DNA from 4 places in the Mesorhizobium sp. M0119 genome. Region 4 is predicted to be linked to each of the others. Evidence: predicted binding sites of a transcription regulator. Region 4 holds the regulator's gene; each other region holds the start of a gene.
The links. Region 4 encodes PhoB, which activates phosphate uptake and scavenging genes when phosphate is short. Its sites were predicted from a motif close to TGTCATNNANCTGTCAT; they were not measured.
Positions count from the first base shown of each region.

Region 1: a site for PhoB is predicted at 2,494-2,510, ahead of NKJ40_RS25075 (RNA degradosome polyphosphate kinase). Genes of this name have one in related genera too.
Region 2: a site for PhoB is predicted at 1,432-1,448, ahead of NKJ40_RS05135 (esterase-like activity of phytase family protein). Genes of this name have one in related genera too.
Region 3: a site for PhoB is predicted at 2,044-2,060, ahead of NKJ40_RS26810 (PhoX family protein). Genes of this name have one in related genera too.

Region 1 covers NZ_JAMYTU010000036.1:30,477-34,975, reverse strand. The annotation lists gene NKJ40_RS25090 (TIGR02117 family protein) at 47-718, shown strand; gene NKJ40_RS25085 (FAD-dependent monooxygenase) at 936-2,168, opposite strand; gene NKJ40_RS25080 (zinc-finger domain-containing protein) at 2,188-2,433, opposite strand; gene NKJ40_RS25075 (RNA degradosome polyphosphate kinase) at 2,584-4,499, shown strand, end outside.
Region 2 covers NZ_JAMYTU010000004.1:13,257-17,755, forward strand. The annotation lists partial or broken gene NKJ40_RS05125 (sugar ABC transporter substrate-binding protein) at 1-271, opposite strand, end outside; gene NKJ40_RS05130 (TIM barrel protein) at 311-1,300, opposite strand; gene NKJ40_RS05135 (esterase-like activity of phytase family protein) at 1,549-3,027, shown strand; gene NKJ40_RS05140 (L,D-transpeptidase) at 3,173-3,961, opposite strand; gene NKJ40_RS05145 (MATE family efflux transporter) at 4,160-4,499, shown strand, end outside.
Region 3 covers NZ_JAMYTU010000044.1:16,477-20,975, reverse strand. The annotation lists gene NKJ40_RS26810 (PhoX family protein) at 1-1,976, opposite strand, end outside; gene NKJ40_RS26805 (hypothetical protein) at 2,179-2,517, shown strand; gene NKJ40_RS26800 (phosphatase PAP2 family protein) at 2,532-3,233, shown strand; gene NKJ40_RS26795 (helix-turn-helix domain-containing protein) at 3,546-3,815, shown strand; gene NKJ40_RS26790 (SulP family inorganic anion transporter) at 3,997-4,499, shown strand, end outside.
Region 4 covers NZ_JAMYTU010000055.1:8,861-13,359, reverse strand. The annotation lists gene xylF (D-xylose ABC transporter substrate-binding protein) at 1-610, opposite strand, end outside; gene NKJ40_RS28755 (ROK family protein) at 896-2,140, shown strand; gene phoB (phosphate regulon transcriptional regulator PhoB) at 2,150-2,839, opposite strand; gene phoU (phosphate signaling complex protein PhoU) at 2,856-3,563, opposite strand; gene pstB (phosphate ABC transporter ATP-binding protein PstB) at 3,596-4,399, opposite strand; gene pstA (phosphate ABC transporter permease PstA) at 4,396-4,499, opposite strand, start outside.

The DNA.
Region 1 (4,499 bases), on a different contig from region 4:
TCCGGAGAGGCTTCACCTTGAGCATTGCTTGTTCTATGCCTTCCGCATGAAGAAGCTTGCCCGTTTTCTTGGCCTGCTGGCCGTTGCAATAGCGCTAGCGGTAGCGCTGGGCACGCTGCTGCCGCGCCCGCTCTGGCCGGCGGCCGTTGCCGATCCGATCGGCGCAAGCCACCGCATTTTGGTGCTGCAAAATCCGATCCACACCGACATCGCCATCCCGGTCGACGACGATGTGCGCCGGCGCTTCCATTTTGTGGTCGATGCCGGCATTCCGGCCGACATGGCGGAGGTCCGCTACATCGTCTTCGGCTGGGGCGGCCGCGCCTTCTATCTGGAGACGCCGACCTGGTCGGAGCTGAAGGCAGTGCCGGTGATGAAGGCGCTGACCGTCGATGCCTCGGTGATGCATGTCGACATTTCCGGCGAAATCGCCGAGCCGCATCCCGACGTCGCCGGCTTCGACATCGGCGACGAACGCTTTACCGCGCTGCTCGATTACATTGCGGCAAGTTTCCAGCAGGGGCCGAACGGGGCCATTCCGATCGAGAATGCGGCCTATTCCCGCTTCGACCGGTTTTTCGAAGCCAATGGCCATTTCAATGCGCTGGTCGGCTGCAACACCTGGACGGCGGCGGCACTGCGCACGGCGGGCCTGCGCACCGGCTGGTGGAACCCGATGCCGGCCTCGCTCGGCCTGTCGATGCGGCTTTACAATTGAAGAGGGTTCCGGCTGATCAACGCCGCGACCCTTCGCGCCCCCCTCTGTCCTGCCGGACATCTCCCCACGAGGGGGGAGATTAGCGGCTTCGGCGCCTTGCTAGGTCGTGCAACCTTGAAGATTGGCGAAAGCCAATGTGATGGCTAATCTCCCCCCAAGTAGGGGAGATGTCCGGCGGGACAGAGAGGGGCGCTGTCCCGCCAGCCTGTCGTGCGTATCATCGCGCGCCATCGTCCAACGCCCGCCAGCCATAGAGCCAGTCGAGATCGGCGGCGAGCTTTTCGGGTGAGCGCATTGCCAGGAACAGGTTGCGGGCCATCGCCACCGGCCCGGCCGCGTGCCAGGCGAGGCGGTTGACGGCGCTGCGGCGGGCGACCTGGGCGACGCGCGGCCGCCGCGCCTGTTCCCAGCCGGCGAGCGCCCCCTTAAGATCGGCCGGCGAAGCGGCAACGAAACCGGCAAGCGTCGCCGCGTCCTCGATCGCCATCGCCGCGCCCTGTGCGGCAAAGGGCGTCATCGCATGCGCCGCATCGCCGATCAGCGCGATGCCTTCCGGCGTCGTCCACCGCCGCTGCTCGACGGTGTGGATCGGCCATGCCGTCCACGGCGCGGCCTCGCTCGCCAGACGGACCAGCGCCGGCGCGGCACCGCGCATGGCGCTTGAGAGGCTGGTGGGATCGGCATGCCCCGACCAGCCCTCGGCGATGCGCTTGCCCCTGGTGAAGGCAGCGAGATTGAAGGCAGTGCCACGGCTGACCGGATAGGCGACCATATGGAAGCCGGGATAGAGGAAGGCGGTAACGCAATCGGCCGCACCGATCGCTGCAAAGGTTTGTCCGGCGGGGCTGTCGGCGGCCACCGTGGCGCGCCAGGCAAGCTCGCCCGAAAACCGGCTCCTACCGAATTCGGCCGCCTTGCGGGCAAGCGTTTCTCGCACTGACGACCAGACGCCATCGGCGCCGATCAGCAGACAGCCAGCCTCGACCGTTTTGCCATCAACCGATGCAATGACGGCAACACCTTTCGGTCCGGCTGCGATGTCGGTCACCCGCGAGCCAGCGATCAGATCGATACCGGGCTGCTCCGAAACTCGCTGCATCAGCGCTGACTGCAGATCGGCGCGGTGTGCAACGAGATAGGGCGCTCCCCAGCGCGTTTCTGCGGCCTGGCCAAGCGGTACGCACGCCAGCTTGCGCAGCGTGGCGGCATCCTTGAGCACGACCGCCTCCGGCCGCACCGCCGTCGCCAGCAGCCGTTCGAGTACGCCGAGCTGCCGTAGGATGCGCGTCGCGTTGGGTGAAAGCTGGATGCCGGCGCCGGCAGCCTCGAGGTGCTGCGCCTGTTCGAACAGTTTTATCCGATAGCCGCGCTCGGCGAAGGCCAGTGCCGCGGTCAGCCCGGCGACGCCCGCCCCGGCGATGACCACCTGCCGGGACTGCGTTCCCTGCATCAGGCTTGTCGCGGAAGAATCAGGCGGCCTGGTCGATATAGAGGCAGCCCGGCGGCTGCGTTTCCAATGCCTTCAGCTTCGGCGAATATCGATAGAGCGTCGAGCAATAGGGGCAGACCTTTTCATTGTCGTCGCCCATATCGAGAAATACATGCGGGTGGTCGAAAGGCGGATTGGCGCCGGTGCACATGAATTCCTTGACGCCGATGTCGATTGCCGGATAGCCCGCATCGTTCTGGAAATGGGGAATGGAACCGCCTGCCATCGTCGTCTCCTGATCTTGTCGATTGCATCTGGATCATAACCGGTCTCTTTGCAAGATCGATGAAATGAAACTGTCGCAAAAGCCTGTCAGAGGATAAGTTAAGCCGGTTAACACCGTAATCCGCGGACGGGTGTGAGAAGAGCAGGAACTATGAACGAACTGAAGCCGGTGCAGAACGAATTCATCACCATCGAGGCTGCGAGCCGCGAAGGCGGCAATCCTGACCGCTTCGTCAACCGCGAGTTTTCCTGGCTGCAATTCAACCGCCGCGTGCTCGAGGAATCGCTGAACGCCAATCATCCGCTGCTCGAGCGCGTTCGCTTCCTGTCGATATCGGCAGCCAATCTCGACGAGTTCTTCATGGTCCGCGTCGCCGGTCTTGCCGGCCAGGTGCGCGAAGGCATCGTGCTGAAGAGCCCGGACGGGCGCACCCCCGAGCAGCAGCTCGAACAGTTGCTGCGCGAGGTAGAGCGCCTGCAGGAGGACCAGCAGAACAGCCTTTCGGCGCTGATGCTGCAGCTCAACAAGGAAGGCATCGAGAGCATCACCCGCGATGCGCTGACCAAGGACGAGAAGACCTGGCTCGAGGACCATTTCCAGGAGCAGGTGTTTCCGGTCCTGACGCCGCTGTCGATCGACCCGGCGCATCCGTTTCCGTTCATTCCCAATCTCGGTTTCTCGATGGCGCTGCAATTGCGCCACCGCAAGAACGGCGAGGAAATGAGCGCGCTTTTGCGCCTGCCGGTGGCGCTGAGGCGCTTCATCCGCTTGCCGGATCGCAAGCATCACGTCCGCTTCGTTCCGCTCGAAGAGGCGGTCAGTCTCTACATCGGCAAGCTGTTCCCCGGCTACGAGGTCAAGGGCTCCGGCACGTTCCGCATCATCCGTGACAGCGATATCGAGGTCGAGGAAGAATCCGAAGATCTGGTGCGGCTGTTCGAGACGGCGCTGAAGCGTCGCCGCCGCGGCTCCGTCATCCGCATCGAGTTCGACAGGCTGATGCCGTCCGAATTGCGCGACTTCGTCGCCGGCGAGCTCGGTGTCTCGGCCAGCCGCATCAGCGTGCTTACAGGTCCGCTGGCGCTTAGCCAGATCTCGGAGATCGTCGCCGTCGCCCGCGACGATCTGAAGTTCACGCCCTACAATCCGCGCTTCCCCGAGCGCATCCGCGAGCACGGCGGCGATTGCTTTGCCGCCATCCGCGAGAAGGACATCATCGTCCACCACCCTTACGAATCCTTCGACGTCGTGGTGCAGTTCCTGCGCCAGGCGATGGCCGATCCGGAAGTGGTGGCGATCAAGCAGACGCTCTATCGCACCTCCAACGACAGCCCGATCGTGCGGGCTTTGGTCGATGCGGCGGAAGCCGGCAAGTCGGTGACGGCGCTGGTCGAGCTCAAGGCGCGTTTCGACGAGGAGGCCAACATCCGCTGGGCCCGCGACCTCGAGCGCGCCGGCGTCCAGGTCGTCTTCGGTTTCCTCGAGCTCAAGACTCACGCGAAAATGTCGCTGGTGGTGCGGCGCGAGGACGGCAGGCTGCGCAATTACGTGCATCTCGGCACCGGCAACTACCACCCGGTCACCGCGCGCATCTACACCGACCTGTCCTTCTTCACCACCGACCCGACGATCGCGCGCGATGTCGCGCAATTGTTCAACTTCATCACCGGCTATGCCGAGCCGGCCGAGCAGATGCGGCTGGCCATATCGCCGTTCACGCTGCGCAACCGCATCCTCAAGCACATTTCGGACGAGATCGGCCACGCGCTGGACGGCAGGCCGGCTCGCATCTGGATGAAGATGAATGCGCTGGTCGATCCGATCATCATCGATGCGCTCTACGATGCCAGCCGCGCCGGCGTCGAGATCGATCTCGTCGTGCGCGGCATCTGCTGCCTGAGGCCGCAGGTGCCCGGCCTGTCGGAGAACATTAGGGTGAAGTCGATCGTCGGCCGTTTCCTCGAGCACAGCCGCATCTACTGCTTCGGCAACGGCCACGGCCTGCCATCGGACGGGGCGATCGTCTACATCTCCTCGGCCGATCTAATGCCGCGCAATCTCGACCG
Region 2 (4,499 bases), on a different contig from region 4:
AGTAGACCACGGGTACACCGATACGGTCGCCGAACGACTTGTAGCCCTCACCCAGAGAGCGCCAGTATTCGTTGGTCAGCGTCTTGGAGACCGCACCCGCCTTGGTGCCCTCGGGCAGCTTGGGGAAGGCTCCGAACTTGGCCTCGAGCTGCGACCAGTCGATGCGATCCTTCTCGGTGTCGGAATTGAGCGGCGCGAGGTCCGCGGAAAACGCCGAACCGATGGACAGCGCCATCAGGGCAGCGGTGGCGGTGGCAAACAGAAATTTCATGGTCTTTCCTCCCTGTTGAAAACGGTGATGGCCCCGGCCTCAGCTGTCCGGCCCGAGCATGGCTTCCTGGATGATGGCCTGCGACGCGACCGCGTCCTGACGGTCGACGGCAGTCGACAGGCGATTGTCCCCGTCCAGCCGATCGACGACGCGCAGCATGCGCTTCACAGTCGCGATGTTGACTTCGCATTCGTGGACCGGGTCGAGCCCGGTCATGTCGGGGAACGTGTCGAAGTAGATGGCGCCGGCGTAGCCGTCGCGGCGGATCTGCCTGAGCAGCTCGATCGTCTGCAGCGTATGCACGGCACCGACCATCAAGCCGTCGTCGCGCTTGGCGTAGCCGTCGTTGAGATGCACGCCGAGCAGCTTGCTATGCCGTGCCACGAGGGCGGCGGCGAAAGCCGGCTGCTCGTCGGCGTAGAGCACATGGGCGAAATCGAGCGTCACGCCGAGATTGGGCAGGCCGATCTCGCGGATCGCCAGCAACGTCGTCGCCGCATCAGGCATCAGGCTATAGGAGCGCGGCTCGTTGGGTTTGTATTCAAGGCTGATCTGGCAGTTCGGATCATGCGCCGCAACTTCACGGATACAATCGATTTCGTGTTGCCAAAGTGTTGCGTAGTCAGCCTGGAAGGCGTAGTCGAAGCCATCCTGCCCCAACCACAATGTCATCAGGCTGGCGCCGGCCTCGCGCGCAGCGTCGATGCCGGCCTTGGTCAAGTCGATAGCCTCGCGGCGAACGGAAGGATCCGGATTGGTGAAGGCACCGAGCTTGAAAGCCGGGTTAGAGTAGTAGCGCATGGCGAAGCCATTGATGGAAAACCCGAAATCGCCGAGTTTGCGCGCCATTTCCCCAGGCTTTTCATCGACATGGTCGGGGAAGTTGAGGTCGAGATCGGTCAACTCCGCAACCTTCGCCGCACGTGTCGCCATTTGCAGCGTAGACGGTTTGCCGACAAGATCGGGCCACTCGGACTGTGGCCGCGAGGCAAAGGAATTGAGGCGGGTGGCGAAACGATAGGCAGTCATCGGGGACCTTTCATTGTCATGACTTTACATAAGAATGATTATTTGTAAAGTTGTTAATTGCTCGCTCGGCGACGACGAATTCGCCATACCCAGGCCAGTTGCGACCACGGGGGGACAAGCAAGCGCGCCACTGTCACGCAAGTATCATGTTCGCGTCCTAGATCGCTTCTCCGAAGGCTTTCGCGGCATCCTTGATGCGACGCGGCGCTTTTTCAGGGCCCGGCAGCTTTGTCACAAAGAGGATTTCCATGAAAAACCTGCACCGAAACGCGTCCCTCGCCGTCGCGCTGGCGATGTTCACCGCCTTGACCCCGGCCTCGGCTGAAAACGCCGCGACCGTCGGCGGCATCAGCTTCGTCAACAAGGGCCTAGTCGGTGTCGGCCGCATCCCGGCCAGCCAGAAGGACAAGTTCGGCGAGACGTTTGGCTCCGGCTCGGGCATGGCGATCGACGCTGCCGGCTGGACGCATGGCGCCGATGGCTATAAGGGCTCGCTGTGGCTGCTGCCGGATCGCGGCTACAATGTCGTCGGCACCACCGATTACCGTCCGCGCCTCAACACGATCGTTCTCGAGTTCGTCCCGATCGCGCCGGGTGCGGCACCGGCCACCGGCCAGGAACAGTCGGGCCTCAAGGCAACCCTAGCCGACACCATGCTTTTGACCGACGACAAGGGCGCCGACGCAACCGGCCTCGATCCGCTCAACGGCGTGCGCGCCGCGACCGACGACATGCCGATCCTGCCCGAAGCCAACGGCAAGCTTGCGCTCGACAACGAAGCGATCGCGCGGCTGCCCGACGGCACGATGTTCATCTCGGACGAATACGGTCCGAACATCTACCGCTTCTCCGCCGATGGGCGTCTGACGTCGGCAACGCAGCCGCCGGCGGCGCTTGTCCCGATGCGTCACGGGTCGCCAAACTTTGCTTCCAACAATCCGGGACCTGGCGCGGCAGACCCAGATCCGAAGGATCCCGAAACCGGCCGCCAGAACAACCAGGGCCTCGAAGGCATGGCATTGACGCCCGACGGCAAGTTCCTGATCGCGGTGCTGCAGTCGGCACCCAGACAAGATGGCGGCGATTCCGCTTCGACGCGCCAGAACACGCGCGCGCTGGTCTACGATGCCTCGGATCCCGGCCAGCTCAAGCTCGCGCATGAATATGTCGTACCGCTGCCGGTGTTCACCGATGCCAAGGGCAAAACCAAGATCGCCGCGCAGAGCGAAATCGTGGCGCTGTCGGACAAGACCTTCCTGATGCTGGCGCGCGACAGCGGCAATGGCCAGGGGGTGAAGGGCGAGACCTCACTCCATCGCGAGATCAGCGTCGTCGATGTGTCGGCGGCAACCGACATCGCCGGCACCGAGTTCGACAAAGACAAGCCGGTTGCGCCCAAAGGTGAGCTCGATCCCTCGGTGACGCCGGCCAAGCTGACGCCGTTCATCGACATCAACGACAAGAGCGAGCTCGGCCGCTTCGGGCTGCACAATGGCGCGCCCAACGACCGCAATAATCTTTCGGAGAAATGGGAGGCGATGTCGGTGGTGAGCGTCCTCGATCCGAAGCTGCCCGACGACTATTTCCTGTTCGTCGCCAATGACAACGACTTCCTCACGCAGGACGGCTTCCAGGTCGGCGCGCCCTACAAGGCCGAGGGTAGCGCCGATGTCGACACGATGTTCCTGGTCTATCAGGTCACGCTTCCCGGCCTCGCCGGGAAGTAGCGGCACCCATACAGGCGGACGCGCCGAACGCGTCCGCCTGAGCTGGCGCGATTGAACGGTCGGGCCCTTCAGTTGCGGCTCGCCCGCGCAGGGATGGTGTCCTAGGCGTCGCAAAACCTGCGACTGACGATCCCGACGAAGGCACTTACCTCAACATCTCCGCGTCCTTTGGCACGCCCGCATCGATTGGCTCGGCCGTCCTGTTCGACACGGCGGCGATCTTCCCGGCGGCAGACAGGTTCGGGCGCACGAAGACCGGCGCGACGCCGTCGACGCGGCTGTAGAGGTCGATAATGTCCTGATTCATGAAGCGCACACAGCCGGATGAAGCGTTCTTCCCAATGGAATCCCACTCCGGTGTGCCGTGCAGCCGGTACATCGTGTCCTTGCCGTCGCGGAAGAGATACAGCGCGCGGGCGCCTAGCGGGCTGTGCGGGCCGGGCGGCATGCCGTCCTTGTATTTCGCCAGTTCCGGCCGGCGTTGGATCATTTCCGGCGGCGGCGTCCAGACCGGCCACTTCTTCCTCGCCTGAACCACGGCGCTGCCGGTCCATCCGAAACCGGCCTTGCCGAGGCTGACGCCATAGCGAATTGCCTTGCCGCCGTCGCGCACCAGATAGAGGAAGTGCTCGGAAGTATCGACGACGATCGTGCCGGGTTTTTCGCCGGTCGGGTCGGACACGATTTGGCGCACGAATTTCGGATCGACCTTGGCTACCGGGATTGCCGGCAGTTGATAGCCCTCGTCGACGCGCGCCGCATACATGCTTGCGGCATCGCCGAAAGCCGGATCGCTTGGCGCCGCTGTCACTGGCGGCGCCGCCACGTCCGTCGTGGTGCACGCCGAAAGAGCCACGGAGGCCGCACCCAGAGCGGATGCACCAAGAAACGCGCGCCGGTTCAGGCGCTCAAAAAACAACGGAATATCGGACATGAGCCCCCCGGCTTGTCCATGAGATCCAGGAAATGCGGCCCCACGCGTCCGTGATCAATATCCGATTCCGGAAGCTTTGAGAACATGCTTAGATCAAGGCACGCCAGGCGGAATTTGCAGCGCCGCATCGACCTGTTCCGTTGAATCGGCAATCATTGCGGACCGGACTCAAGATAAGCCTTCGCCGAGTTGCCTGCCATGGACGACAAGATGCCCGCGCGCCGGCGGACCAGCGACCTCACCAGTGGACCTATTGCGCGTACATTGCTGCTGTTCGCCCTGCCGGTGCTCGGCTCCAATGTTCTGCAGTCGCTCAACGGCTCGATCAATGCCGTCTGGGTCGGTCGTTTCCTCGGCGAAGCGGCGCTGACCGCCACCTCCAACGCTAACCTCGTGCTGTTTCTCATCCTCGGCACGGTGTTCGGCATCGGCATGGCGGCGACCATCCTGGTTGCGCAATCCGTCGGCGCTCGTGACCTGCCCGAAGCCCGCCGCATCGTCGGCACCAGCGCTACCTTCTTCTTCCTCGTCTCGGTGG
Region 3 (4,499 bases), on a different contig from region 4:
CCGCCACCTTGCCTGGTGATCGCAACGACCGCCGGGCGCACCGGCATGTCCGGCTTGAAGTCGGGCCAGCGGGTCGACAAATCCTCATAATAGGACGGACGGCCGAAAGCCTTCCAGTCCTCGCCGCCGTCGCCTGGATGCTGGACGGCAACGAAGGCGGTCTGGTCGTCCGGCGCAAACAGCGGGCCGCACATTTCGGCGCCGATCGGCACACGGAAGAACAGCTTTGATGTCGCCCTTGCCGGCCCTTCCGTGTCGACCGCCCACAGACCGTCGGTGCGGCCAGTGGCCTTCGGGCCCTGGCCGTCGGTAGCAACCCAGAGGCGGCCGGCCGAATCGACCGCGCAATTGTCCGGCATGCCGAACCAGCCATTGGCCGTGGTTGCGGTCGAGAAGGTGGCACCGACAGCCGCAACCGAGGGATCACCGCATTTCAAGAGCACCTCCCACTTGCCGTTGGTGGCGGCAAAATCGCCGCCGTCCTCGACGATCTCGATGATGTGGCCAAAGGCATTTTCGGCACGCGGGTTGGCGGCGTCGACCTGATCGGCCTTGCGCTTCGAATTGTTGGTCAGCATGACATAGACCTTGCCGTTGGCGACATTGGGCTGGATGTCTTCCGGACGGTCCATCTTGGTGGCGCCGAGCAGGTCGGCGGCGCGGCGCGTCTCGATCAGCACGTCGGCCTGGCTGGCAAAGCCGTTCTCCGCCGTCAGCGGCCCTTGGCCGAAGACGATCGGCAACCATTCGAGCGAACCGTCGTCGGCAAACTTGGCGACATGCAAGGTGCCGTCGTCGAGCAAATCCATGTTGGCGGCGCGATCGTCCGGGTTGAACTTGCCTGTGGTGACGAACTTATAGACGTAGTCGAAGCGCTCGTCGTCGCCGAGATAGAAGACGACACGGCCATCCTTGGCGACCATCGATTCAGCGCCCTCATGCTTGAAGCGGCCCATCGCGGTGCGCTTCCTCGGCACCGAAGTCGGATCCTGGACGTCGACCTCGACGATCCAGCCGAAGCGGTTCGGCTCGTTCGGCTCCTTGCCGATGTCGAAACGGTCGTAATGCGCTGCCCATTCATAGGCACCTTCGGGAATGCCGAGGCGCTTGTAATTGGCGGCTTCCCTATGGCCCTGCGGCAGCTCGCCCGAGAAATAGCCGTGGATGTTCTCCTCAGCCATGACATAGGTGCCCCATGGCGTGACGCCGCCGGCGCAGTTGTTGACAGTGCCGATGACTTTGGTGCCGCTCGGGTCGGCGCTGGTCTTGACGCGGTCGTGGCCGGCGACGGGGCCGGAGAGCGCGATCTCGGTGTTGGAGGTGATGCGGCGGTTGAGCTTGCCGTCGCGAATGACCTGCCATTTGCCTGATACCTTGCGGATCTCGACAATGGTGCCGCCATGCGCGGTCATCTCGACGTCGACTTGTTCCTTGCTGAGAGGCGCCTGCTTGGCTTTGCCGTCGACGATGGTGACGAGGCCCGGAAACATCAGGTGCGGATTGGTGTATTCGTGGTTGACCACCAGCAGGCCGTGCTCGGCCGAGCCGTCGATCGGGATATAGCCGACATAGTCGTTGTTGTAGCCGAATTGTCTGGCCTGGGCCTCCGCCGACTGTTTTGTCGGATCGAATTCCGGCGAATCGGCGAACAGCGGATCGCCCCAGCGCAGCAGTACATCGGCGTCATAGCCGGGTGCGACGTGATGCTTGTCGTCGATGCCGGCCTCGAGCTCGTCGAAAGCGAAGGCGGAGCCTTCGGCGGCGCGGGCGTTGTCGGCGGTGATCAGCGCCAGAGGGCTGACGGTAGCGGCTATGGCCGAGACGGCAAGCGAGCCCTTGAGGAAGCCGCGCCGCGAGAACCGTGCGGCGATGATTTCACCCATGGTGCGGTTGTCGGTGGGATTGGCTCCTGGCCCGTCGTTTTCCTCGAGCAGGCTGGTGCGGAAATGGGCGTCAGGGGAGCGATGTTCGGTCATAGGGGCATGCCTCTGGCTGGATGGATTGCTGGAGCGTGTTGCCTGGCCAGTCCGGTATCGCCGGCAGGTCACAGTTTGATGACATGCCGGCTAATTACCACTGCGATTTTGTATCCAGCATCGGCCCCGCTTGACCGCGACCGGCGCTTCGGAAACAAGAGCTGCGGCAGGCGCGTAAGGACCGCATCGGGAGGAACAAAAAGTGAGTTTCTGGGGACTTGGGCAGCTCTGCGTTTCGACGGTGATCTTCCTGCTGGCGGCGACGGCGGCGAAGCAATGGGGACTGGCGCCGAGCCTCGGCAAGATCGTGCTGACGTTGGCGCTCTATTCGCTCGGCAATCTGATCATGCTGAGGCTGATCCGTGAATTCGGCATGTCGGTGTCGTTCAGCCTGTCAGCGGTGATCCAGCTGGTGTCGGTGAATGTGGTGGCGCTGGTCTTCTTCGGCGAGCGCGTCAATGCCTTACAGGCAACCGGCATCGTGCTTGCCATCGCAGCTGTGGCGCTGATCACGCTCGGGCCCTATCTGCAAAGGCTGTAGCTGTGATCGGGCCGATGAAGAAGATTGCAAGCAGACTGCGCAACTGGCTGGAGTTCCCGGTTCTGCTGGCCGGGCTGATCATTGCCGGCGGGCTGTGGGGGTTCGAGGAGCTGATGGAGATGGCGCGGGCCACCACGCCGCATGCCTTCGATACCGAAATCCTGCTTGCTTTCCGCAAGGCCGGCCAGCCCGACAATCCGATCGGACCGGCGTGGCTGGAAGGAGCGATGCGCGACATCACCAGTCTCGGCAGCGCCAGCGTACTGGTGCTGATCACGGCAGCAATGATCGTCTATCTACTCCTTATCCGCAGGCCAGGCGCGGCGCTTCTCATGTTCGTCGCGGTAGCGGGCGGCCAGCTCCTGTCGAGCGTGCTGAAATTCGATATCGACCGGCCGCGCCCCGACCTGGTCTCGCATCTCGCCGATGTGGCATCGCTTTCGTTCCCGAGCGGCCACGCCATGCTGTCGGCGGTGACATATTTGACGCTGGGCAGCATGGCGGCGCGGTTCTTGCCTGGGCGGACAACGAAGATCTATGTGCTCGGGCTGGCGGTGCTGACGACGGTGGTGGTCGGCATCAGCCGCATCTATCTCGGCGTCCACTGGCCGTCCGACGTATTGGCCGGCTGGTGCGCCGGCTTTGCCTGGGCGATGCTGTGCTGGCTTGCGGCCCGGTTCCTGCAGCGATGGCTCGGGCGGGCCGGCGGCACCTGACTCATGTCAGTCGATTTGCGGTCAAATCAGCCTGTTGATCAGGCCATGGCCGCAGCCTGCCAGCAGGAAAACCATCGACAGCAAGGCTGTCGAGGTCGCCAACGCTTTGAATATCTTCACCTGCTCATCCTTTTTGAGTCGTCGCCTGTGAAATCGGGATCGCAATGGATGTCCCGCCAAACGATGCCGTAGCATGCTAGCGCATCGGCTGGCAAAGAGTGTTGCATGTTTCACATATGCAAGATGATGCTTGAACCATCATAATGAAGGTATTATACGTGATGCCGCAGACTCAGACGGGGGTTTTGGCCGATGATCACTGCCGCGCAGATGCGTGCCGCGAGGGCGCTGGCCGGCATCGATCAGAAGACGCTCGCCGAGCGCGCCGGGGTTTCGCTTCCAACCATTCAGCGCATGGAAGCGAGCGACGGCGTGGTCCGGGGCGTGGTCGATACGCTGATGAAGGTCATCCAGGCCCTTGAAGAGGCCGGGGTCGAGCTGATCGGCGAGAACCAGGCGAGCGAGCGTGGCGGCAGGGGCGTTCGCCTCAAGCCTGTCACGCCGCAGAACCCGCAGGGCTGACGGTACTGCCGCATCGCCGAAAATCAAATTCGATTTTCGGATAGTCCGATGCGCCGTTCAAAAGTGTTGGAGCGTATCTGTGCGCCCATTTGGACGCACGCCGCTCCAAGTCGCGACGGCGACCGCCGACAGTCCTGCCGACGATCCCGCCATCTTCTTGGTTTCATGGGGAAGGCACTCGATGGATCAGACCCGGCGGGCAGTGCATCAACCGGCGCGGCCGACATTTTCCGAACTGTTCACGCCGAAGCTGGTGACGGTGCTGCGCGAGGGCTATACGCTCGCGCACTTCAAGGCAGATGCCATCGCCGGGCTGACTGTCGCCATCGTGGCGCTGCCGCTGTCGATGGCAATTGCCATTGCTTCAGGCGTGACGCCGGAACGCGGGCTCTACACCTCGATCATCGGCGGCTTCCTGGTCTCGGCGCTTGGCGGCAGCCGTTTCCAGATCGGCGGCCCGGCCGGCGCCTTCATTGTGCTGGTGGCTGCGACAGTGGCGCGGGTTGGCGTCGACGGCTTGCTGCTGGCGACGATGATGGCCGGCCTGTTCCTGCTTGCCATCGGATATCTCAGGCTTGGCACCTACATCAAGTTCATCCCCTATCCGGTGACCGTCGGCTTCACCGCCGGCATCGCCGTCATCATCTTCTCCGGCCAGATCGTCGAACTGTTCGGGCTGAAGCT
Region 4 (4,499 bases):
ACTGTTCCATGTTTTTCTGAGCGTTGGCCGGCAGCCAGCCGTCGGTATAGGCCTCGCCGACATTCTTGATCTTGCCGCTGTCGATAGCGTCCTTCAGCACTTCCATCGAACCGGCAAACAGGAAATCGGCATTCGGATCGGCGCCCGAGCCCTTGATGAAGACGTAGTTGCCTTCCGGCTTCACCTTGAACACTTCGCGGGCCTGCATGCGGCCGACTTCCTTGTTGTCGAAGGTCAGGTAAAAGACGTCCTTGTTCTCGATCAGCCGGTCGTAGCCGACAACCGGAATACCTTCGTCCAGCGCCTTTTGCACGGCTGGCCCGATGGCCGAGGCGTCCTGCGCCAAGATGATCAGTGCGTTGGCGCCCTGCGAGATCAGGCTCTCGACGTCGGTGAGCTGCTTGCCGGGGTTGGACTGTGCGTCGGCGGAAATATACTTGTCGCCGGCGGCCTCGATGGCCGCCTTCATTGCGGCCTCGTCCGTCTTCCAGCGCTCTTCCTGGAAGTTCGACCAGGAAACGCCGATCACCTTGTCTTTAGCCTGCGCCACCGACGCCAGCGCCAGCGTCATGGCGACACCCGCCAGAATGGCGGTCGTGAATTTCTTCATCATATCCTCCCTGCGCCGCGTACGGCGTGACCAATTGGCTCAAAGACCAGCTTAGAAGCTCTAATTTTTTCGAGCCTCGAAAAAATACTGGCCCGATCTCCGGCTGCTGTCAACATCGATTCTGATGGATTTTGATGACTCTGCGAGTTTTTTCGAGCGTCGGAATAAACGATGACAGCGCCACCGGCATCTGACACTATTTGCCTGCATCCGACACTATTTGTCGGACATTACCGACGGCTTCCGGTTCATGAGCGGCCGCGGCAACCGGGAGGAAAGCAAACGATGTCGGTCGGAATCCGCCATGACGATTTGCGCCGGCGCAACCGGGCGATGGTGATCTCGGCGGTGCGCCGGGCCGGCCAGCCATCGCGTACTGAGATCGCAGCAACCACCGGCCTCAGTCATTCGACCATATCGGCGATCTCCTCCGACCTGATACGGGAAGGCATCCTCGCCGAGAGCAAGGCAAGTGAGCCCGTTTCGTTGAAACGCGGTCGTCCGCAGGTCGGCCTCGCCCTCAACCCGGAAGCGGCGGCGGTGCTGACCGTGGTTTTGTCGCTGAATTTCCTGTCGGCCGCCATTATCGACTATGCGGGACAGGTGGTCGCCGAGGAACAGCGCCGGCTGGACACGCTGACCATGCCGCGCGACGAACTGATCCGCGAATGCATGGCCATCGTCCGGCGCCGGCTCGAGGATCCAGACCTTGACGTCCGCAGTGTCGCCCGCATTGCCCTGGCGATTCAGGGCATTACCGACTCCCCTGCACGCGCCCTGCTGTGGTCGCCGATCACGCCGCAGACCGATATCGCCTTTGCCGACATGCTGGAGGACGAATTCGGCATCCCGGCCACGGTGGAGAACGACTGCAATATGATGGCGGTGGCTTTGCGCTGGCGCGATCCGGATCGCTATCGCGACGACTTCATCGCCATCCTGCTTTCGCACGGCATCGGCATGGGGCTGGTGCTCAAGGGCGAGCTGTTCACCGGCACGCATTCCTCGGGCGGCGAGTTTGGCCACATGATCCATCGTCCGGGCGGCGCGCTCTGCCGTTGCGGACGACGCGGCTGCATCGAGGCCTACGCCGGCAATTACGCCATCTGGCGCAACGCCAGGCAGATGAGCGAAGACAGCGAACCCATCGCCGACGTCAGCGACGCCGACATGCGCGCACTGGCGGCCCGGGCACGCGAGAAAGATGGGCCGGAACGCGAGGCCTACCGCAAGGCCGGCGAAGCGCTGGGTTTCGGTCTCGGCTCGCTGTTCGCGCTGATCGATCCGGCGCCGGTCGCGATGGTCGGCGCCAGTGCCGCCGCCTTCGATCTGATCGAGCCGGCCTTGCGCCAGGCCATCGCCCAGACCGCCGGCGGCCAGCATTCGGGCTCGATCTCCTTCGACACCGAACCAAACGAATTGCCGCTGATCCGCGAAGGCTGCGCGATGCGGGCGTTAAGCTTCGTCGACCAGGAGATTTTCGCGCCGGGCGCGCAAATGAGGCCCGGCGTCAGAAAGCACGTAGCCTGACCAGGCGGGTCAATCTTCCCTGATCGCATAACCGGCACCGCGGATGGTGCGGATGACATCCGGCATGCGGCCGTTGTTGACGGCTTTGCGCAGCCGGCCGACATGGACGTCCACTGTGCGTTCGTCGATGTAGATTGTCTCGCCCCAGACATTATCGAGCAACTGGCTGCGCGAGAAGACGCGGCCCGGATGCCGCATCATGAACTCGAGCAGCCGGAATTCGGTCGGCCCGAGCCTGATCTCGCTCTTCTTGCGATAGACCCTGTGCGATTCGCGATCGAGCACGATGTCGCCGACCTTCAGCACGCTGGACAGCACTTCAGGCTTGGCGCGGCGCAGCAGCGCCTTGACCCTGGCCATGAATTCCGGTGTCGAAAACGGTTTGACCAGATAGTCGTCGGCGCCGGTCGAAAGACCGCGCACCCTGTCGCTCTCCTCGCCGCGCGCGGTCAGCATGATGATCGGCAGCCGCTCGGTTTCGGGGCGCACCCGCAACCGGCGGCAGAGCTCGATGCCGGAAACCGCTGGTATCATCCAGTCGAGCACCAGAAGGTCGGGCACATTCTCCTGCAAACGGATCTCGGCTTCGTCGCCGCGTGTCACCACCTCGACCTGGTAGCCTTCGGATTCGAGATTGTAGCGGAGCAGCACACCCAACGGCTCCTCGTCCTCCACCACCATTATGCGTGGTGCGATCATCGGCTGGGCACCCCCATCATGTCACCGGTGCGGACATTGTCGTTTCGTCCTGCTTCGGACGATTGACCGGCAATTGCTCCCCGGTCAGCACATAATACGCATTTTCGGCGATGTTGGTGACATGGTCGCCGATCCGCTCCAGATTCTTGGCGCAGAACAGCAGGTGCGTGCAAGCGGTGATGTTGCGCGGATCTTCCATCATGTAGGTCAACAGCTCGCGGAACACGGACGTGTATTTGACGTCGATGCGCTCGTCGGCGGCACGCAGCTTGGCCAACCCGGCCGCATCGCCTGCAGCATATTCCTCGATGACGCCCTGCACCTGGATGAGCACCAGCTGCGCCATCGCGTCGATGGAATGCGACAGGTCGCGCGGTGTGACGTTGAGGCCGACCGCACTCACACGCTTGGCGATATTCTTGGCAAGGTCGCCGATGCGTTCCAGGTCGCCGGCCATACGGATCGCTCCGACCACATGGCGAAGATCGTGGGCCATCGGCTGGCGTTTGGCGATCAGGGTGATGGCGCGATCGTCCAGTTCGCGCTGACGCGCATCCATGATGGCGTCGTCGGAAACGACGCGTTGCGCCAGCACATTGTCGGAATTCAACAGGGCCTTGGTTGCCCCGCCGACCATCGAACCGGCGAGGTCGGCCATGTCGCGGATCAGCTTGCTGATCTGCTCGAGATCCTCGTCGAAAGAAGCGACTGTGTGTTCGCCCATGGTCCTGTCCTCATATGCATGATCGGAACGGCTCAGCCGAAGCGGCCGGTGATGTAGTCCTGCGTGCGCTTCTCGCGGGGCGACGTGAAGATCTTCTCGGTCCGGTCGAACTCGACCAGTTCACCCAGATACATGAAGGCGGTCTGGCGCGACACGCGCGCCGCCTGCTGCATGTTGTGGGTGACGATGACGATCGTGTAGTCGGCTTGCAATTCGTCGATCAGTTCCTCGATCTTTGCGGTCGACAACGGGTCGAGTGCGGACGCCGGTTCGTCGAGCAGAATGACTTCCGGCTTCACGGCCACGGTGCGGGCGATGCAGAGCCGCTGCTGCTGGCCGCCGGACAGGCTCAAGCCGCTGGCGTTGAGCTTGTCCTTGACCTCGCTCCACAGCGCGGCGCGCTTCAATGCCTGTTCGACGCGGCCGTCCATCTCGGATTTGCCGAGATTCTCATAGAGCCTGACGCCGAAGGCGATGTTCTCGTAGATCGACATCGGGAACGGTGTCGGCTTCTGGAACACCATGCCGATCTTGGTCCTCAGGAGGTTGAGATCCTGCGACCGGTCGAGAATGTTCTGGCCGTCGAGCAGCACCTGGCCCTCGGCCGTCTGTTTCGGGTAGAGCTCGTAGATGCGGTTGAACACACGCAGCAGCGTCGATTTCCCGCAGCCCGAAGGCCCAATGAAGGCCGTGACACTGCGCTCGGGCAGCGACAGGCTGATGTCCTTTAGCGCCTTGCTCTGGCCGTAGTAGAAGTTGAGGTTCTTGACCTCGATCTTCGTCTTCTCGGCGACCGTTTCGGTCATCGTCATGTCCGGGGACAACATCTGTGTCATCTGTCCTCTCTGCGTCCGGTAAGGCTGCGGGCGAGGATGCTCAAGCCCAGAACCGTCAGGGTGATTATGAGTGCGCCGGTCCACGCCAGCTGCTGCCATT